One region of the Brumicola blandensis genome, then DNA from elsewhere that is predicted to be linked to it. Evidence: predicted binding sites of a transcription regulator. Region 1 holds the regulator's gene; the other holds the start of a gene.

Region 1 (3,190 bases):
GCGCTTTCACCCATACTTCTACGTATCTCTGGTGATCATTAACTTCGATGACTTCTCCCACCCCGTCAACGTGACCACTAACAATATGCCCACCAAAGCGCGTATCTGCTCGCATGGCTTTTTCTAAATTCACCTTACTCCCATTCGAGTAGTTAGCAAATCCAGTATATTTTATTGTCTCAGCCGACACATCAACACTGTAATAATGTTCACCAAAGTCGACGACCGTCAGGCAGACCCCATTTGTCGCAATACTATCACCTAATGCGACATCGCTCATATCGAGCTTGCCCGTCTCAACGGTCAAGCGTATGTCATCTCCATGATTAACCAGAGACTTAATCGTGCCTAAGGCCTCTATAATGCCGGTAAACATATTTCTAATCCTTATCTTCTATTGCTTGCTAGCTTTTAACTCTAAATCGCCGCTTTAGATCGTTTCCAAGCTGAGTTATTTCTAATGACTCTAGAGCGATCGCATCATCGAGCTCGGTTAGACTGTGAATATTAATTGTACCCTTCGCTTTATTTCCCAATAACATGGGTGCTTGATACAAGACAAATTCATTCACTAAACCCTGTTCAAATAGCGCGCCGCACAAGCTGGGCCCGGCTTCCGTCCAAATACGATTAATTTGCAAAGCAGCCAGGTTATTCATGACTTCTTTTAAATCTACAAAATCGCCTTTCTTATTGAGCTGTATTTGCTGACAATTGGCTTCTTTAAGTTGTGGGTTATGTTCAGTATTAAATACTAAGACCTCTTGGCCATCATTAAACAGATTGTAGCGACTATTTAAACGATTCTTACCATCGATTATCACTCGCAAAGGCTGCTTTTGTCTTTTTGAAAAGCGCGTTTTTGTGGTTTCTTGTAATTCAGCTTCGCGCACGTTCAATTGAGGATCATCCGCAATGATTGTATCCGCACCACTCAAAATAGCACAAGCACTGGCTCTTTCCTGCTGCACATCTAAGCGTGATTCTGAACTAGTGATCCACTTGCTTTTACCATTCTCTAGGGCAGTTCTGCCGTCCAAACTACACGCAAGCTTTACGCAAACCCAAGGTAGATGATGTTGCATACGATAATTGAAGGCGACATTCATATCTGTTGCTAAGGTGTCCATTAAACCGGTTTCAACAATAATGCCAGCCTCGCGTAACATCGCGACGCCTCGATTTTTCACTAAGGGGTTAGTGTCGATACTGGCGATGACAACACGCCCAACTTTTGCTTCAATCAATGCATTTGCACAAGGTGGTGTGCGGCCAGTGTGGCTGCAAGGTTCAAGTGTAACGTAGACAGTAGAACCATCGGTTGGAGGCGGCTCTGATGACTGCTGCGCTGAACTGGCTGCTCCTCGATGCGGTGTAAAGCCAGCATCAATAAGGGCATTGACTTCAGCGTGTCCCTGACCTGCTTTTTGATGATAGCCCTTGCCCAACAGAACGCCATCGGCACTCACTATCACGCATCCCACCATAGGATTAGGTGTTGTTGAGAACCTTCCTTTGCGCGCCAATTGAATTGCTAGCGCCATCCATTTTGCGTCACTTGCAGAAAACTGGGGCATTAGTCACCTAATTTTGCGATTTCTTCACCAAATTCACGTATGTCTTCAAAGGAGCGATAAACCGACGCAAATCTTACATAGGCGACTTTATCAAGCTCTTTGAGAGCATCCATAATTAGGCTTCCAACCAACTCACTATTAATTTCTCGTTCGCCCGTAGCTCGTAAAGCGGATTTTATCCTCACAATACAGTTCTCAACTTGTTCAGTGCTTACTGGCCTTTTTTCTAAGGCTCGTTGTAAGCCAGCGCGCAGTTTATCCTCATTAAATGGCTCTCTTGAACCATCTCTTTTGACCACTCGCGGCATTACTAGCTCAGCAATTTCGAAGGTCGTATAGCGCTCATGACACTCAAGGCACTGACGACGTCTACGCACCTGAGCTCCGTCTGCAACTAAACGCGAATCGATAACTTTGGTTTCCTGTGCGGAACAAAATGGACAAAACATGTAGATAAACTCCCTGCTAACCGCATAAATTAGCGGTGCAACCAAATATCTGCTTAGAGAGAACAGCTTGTGTTTCTCTAAGACTTAAAAACAGAAAAACCGGACTAGTCCGGTTTTTCAATTAGCTAGCTTGTGCGCATTATAGCAATAAAAACAATACTGTGCCGCACAAAGACCCGAGTGTTTTTACTTAGGCATAAACAGGGAAGCGTTCACATAATTCAACGACTTCTGCTTTCACTTTAGTAATGACCGAATCATCACCCATATTATCTAAAACATCACATATCCAGCTTGCGACTTGTCCAGCTTCGGCTTCCATAAAACCTCTGCGTGTAATAGCAGGAGTCCCGATTCGCAAACCACTGGTAACGAATGGTGAACGCGGATCATTTGGCACTGAATTCTTATTCACAGTAATATTTGCATTGCCCAAAGCAGCATCTGCGTCTTTACCTGTGATGTCTTTATCAATAAGGTCTAACAAGAATAAATGGTTGTCAGTGCCATTCGACACAATGTTATATCCACGTTCTTGCATAACCGCAACCATTGCTTTTGCATTTTTAAGCACTTGTTGTTGATAAGACTTGAACTCTGGCTCAAGCGCTTCTTTAAATGCAACCGCTTTAGCAGCGATCACGTGACACAAAGGTCCGCCTTGGTTACCTGGGAATACAGAGCTGTTGAACTTTTTGTACAAGGCTTCATCACCACAAGCAGACAAGATGAGACCACCGCGAGGACCCGCTAAGGTTTTATGCGTCGTTGTTGTAACTACATGTGCGTGTGGAAGTGGGCTTGGGTAAACACCTGCTGCGACTAAACCAGCAACGTGAGCCATATCAACCAATAGGTAAGCACCCACTTTATCCGCTATCTCGCGGAAGCGAGCCCAATCGACGATACCAGAGTAAGCTGAAAAACCACCAATGATAAGTTTAGGCTTGTGTTCGATAGCCAAAGCTTCAACCTGATCATAATCGATAATACCTGTTTCTGGGTGCAAACCGTACTGAACCGCATTGTACGTTTTACCCGAAAAGTTAACATGAGAACCATGGGTCAAGTGACCACCGTCTGAAAGGCTCATACCCAAAACAGTATCATTTGCTTCGATGAGTGCCATGAATACTGCAGTGTTCGCTTGTGAACCCGAATGAG
Region 2 (3,190 bases), on a different contig from region 1:
TGCATAAACAAACTGAATAGTTCGATCGCTTTGATACGCTTTTTGCGAATGCTGTCATCAGCTTCATAAATAGCATACAAACGTTCAAATTCATCCTGGTCCGCAAAGAAAGCATCATATAAACCAGGCGTATCTGAAGGGCTGAACAAAGTGATGTAGTCATCCTTGATCATGCGGGTATACATTAACTTGTTAAATTGAACACCATAATCGAGGTGTCTAACGCGGTTCTCTTCTACGCCACGGTTATTCTTCAACACCAATAGTGATTCGACTTCCATATGCCACAGTGGATAGAACAAAGTTGCAGCACCACCACGAACACCACCTTGTGAACAACTTTTGACAGCTGTTTGGAAGTATTTGTAGAACGGAATACAACCAGTGTGGAATGCTTCACCGCCACGAATTGGGCTCCCTAAGGCTCTAATTCGACCAGCGTTTACACCGATACCGGCTCGTTGACTCACGTATTTTACGATAGCTGATGCAGTCGCATTGATTGAATCCAAGCTATCGCCTGCTTCGATGAGTACACAAGAGCTGAACTGACGAGTAGGGGTTCTTACACCAGCCATAATTGGCGTAGGTAGTGACAATTTAAAGGTAGATGCCGCATCGTAGAAGCGCTTGATATAATCCAAACGGCTTTCTTTCGGGTATTTCGCAAATAAACACGCAGCTACAAGTACATATAAAAACTGTGCACTTTCATAAATTTCGCCGCTAACGCGGTTTTGAACTAAATACTTTCCTTCAAGCTGCTTCACTGCGGCGTAGCTGAAGTTCATGTCTCGCCAATGATCGATGAAATCGTCCATTTGTTCAAATTCTTCTTTCGTGTAGTCGACCAGCAGATGATCGTCATATTTCTTCGCTGCAACCAATTTAGTGACATGGTCATACAGCGCTGGCGGCTCAAATTGGCCGTAAGCTTTTTTACGAAGATGGAAAATGGCCAGTCGAGCAGCAAGGTACTGATAATCAGGAGCATCAGTTGAAATGAGGTCGGCCGCTGATTTGATCATTGTCTCGTGAATTTCAGCTGACTTAATACCGTTATAAAACTGAATTTGTGCCTTTATTTCTACTTGAGATACTGAAACATCACTTAAGCCTTTTGCTGCCCATGTTACTACTTTGTGGATTTTGTCTAATTCGAGAGGTTCTTGAGTGCCATCTCTTTTTGTTACTAGCAGAGTGTTATTCATTTTTTATCGCTCTATGTGGTCGTCGCCGCTTGCGCTTAGCGTGTTTTAGTTCCCTTAATGCTTAATTCGCCGAATTCTTCTGACCTTAAGGTACTGTCAGGATTTGCTGAACGCTCTTATTGGGCGTCTTTGTGCATATTAAGAATGAGTGCCTAACTTGCCAAATTATGTATGACATTTGAGACTTATTAGATCACAGGTCGTAATTAAGTAAACACAAGATAGTGAGGTTTTGATGCTTATGCAACCCAATATATAGTGATTTTTACGTTTACTGACACTAGTTAATTTTAGGTTGGTATCTACTAACGTTGGGAACAAAACAAAACAAGGCTTATGTGTGTTGCAAGAAAAATTTAAAAATTAATTTTGAGCTAAATTAATTTAATCTAAAAAGCAGTTATTTATTCCTAATTGTTTTAATAAAAACACCTTATATAGTGTTGATTTTTCTATAACTCACTACATCTGGTGTTTACAGCGGTTTTTGACAATGAATGATGTAATTTACATCTACATTCTTCTTACTGAGGTAATATTGTTGTTTCAATGGATCAAGGTGTAAGCCTGTTATGTCTTTAGATACCAAAGCACTATTTTCTATCCAACTAGTTAGTTCTGCAGGTCGAATGAATTTAGCATGGTCATGCGTCCCTTTGGGAACCAAGTTCAGCACGTACTCAGCGCCAATAATGGCCATTAACCAACTTTTTATATTGCGATTTAAGGTAGAAAAGAAAACATCTCCGCCAGGCTTGACCAGATTGGCACAAGCGTTCACAACTGAAGTAGGGTCAGGGACATGTTCGAGCATTTCTAAGCAGCAAACGACATCAAAATGACCGGGGTCCTGTTCGGCCTTTTGTTCAGCTGAACAATATTCATAGTGCACCTGCAAACCGGATTCCAAACCATGCAGTTTAGCGACTTCAAGCGAGTCTTTTGCTAAGTCTATTCCCGTGACTTCCGCACCCAGTTTCACCATAGCTTCAGATAGGATTCCGCCACCGCACCCTACGTCTATTGCTTTTTTTCCGAACAAGCCACCAGACTTTTCCTCTATAAAGGAAAGTCGAATGGGATTTATATCGTGAAGTGGCTTAAACTCGCCGTTTAAATCCCACCATTTTGACGCTAGTGCTGAAAATTTTTCAATTTCGTTGTTATCGACATTAACTGACGGCATGCCTTCCTCTTCTATTTATGCGATTTAAGGGCGTCTTCACGCGGGATTGCATAATTCATCAAATTTTATGTAATTATTATGACATAAATCTACATATTCAACAGTCTTAATGATAATATCTTGAGGCTGAATAAAGTGGGTTATAAAAATAACAAGTGAGTGCGTCGCAACAGATTAACGTTCATTTAGAGAATGAATAGCATCAGTTAGTGATTCCTCTACAAATAACAAAGGACAGTGCAGTTCATGACTGATAACGCTAAAGAAATCCTACCGATTAATATCGAAGATGAATTAAAAAACTCTTACCTCGATTACGCGATGAGCGTTATCGTTGGCCGAGCATTACCAGATGTAAGAGACGGTTTAAAACCTGTGCATCGCCGCGTTCTATTCGCGATGAACGAATTAAAGAACGATTATAACAAACCCTATAAGAAGTCTGCGCGTGTCGTAGGTGATGTTATAGGTAAATATCACCCTCATGGTGACTCCGCGGTGTACGACACTATCGTCCGTATGGCCCAACCTTTTTCATTGCGTTACATGCTTGTCGACGGTCAAGGAAACTTTGGTTCTGTTGATGGTGACTCAGCCGCGGCAATGCGTTACACCGAAATTAGAATGGCTAAAATCGCACACGAATTGTTGGCTGACCTTGAAAAAGAAACCGTCAATTTCGTTCCAAACTATGACGGCCAAGAACATATTCCCGAAGTTTTGCCAACGAAAGTACCTAATCTATTAGTAAACGGTTCCTCAGGTATTGCTGTTGGTATGGCAACCAACATTC

The links. Region 1 encodes NrdR, which represses ribonucleotide reductase genes. Its sites were predicted from a motif close to AAACACNANATNTNGTGTTT; they were not measured.
Region 2: a site for NrdR is predicted at 1,456-1,475, ahead of nrdA (class 1a ribonucleoside-diphosphate reductase subunit alpha). Genes of this name have one in related genera too.

The regions. Positions count from the first base shown of each region.
Region 1 covers NZ_JAVRIE010000007.1:33,301-36,490, forward strand. Annotated here, with positions in the region: gene RM544_RS15300 (riboflavin synthase) at 1-376, opposite strand, end outside; gene ribD (bifunctional diaminohydroxyphosphoribosylaminopyrimidine deaminase/5-amino-6-(5-phosphoribosylamino)uracil reductase RibD) at 405-1,577, opposite strand; gene nrdR (transcriptional regulator NrdR) at 1,577-2,026, opposite strand; gene glyA (serine hydroxymethyltransferase) at 2,217-3,190, opposite strand, start outside.
Region 2 covers NZ_JAVRIE010000001.1:598,683-601,872, forward strand. Annotated here, with positions in the region: gene nrdA (class 1a ribonucleoside-diphosphate reductase subunit alpha) at 1-1,211, opposite strand, end outside; gene ubiG (bifunctional 2-polyprenyl-6-hydroxyphenol methylase/3-demethylubiquinol 3-O-methyltransferase UbiG) at 1,687-2,397, opposite strand; gene gyrA (DNA topoisomerase (ATP-hydrolyzing) subunit A) at 2,644-3,190, shown strand, end outside.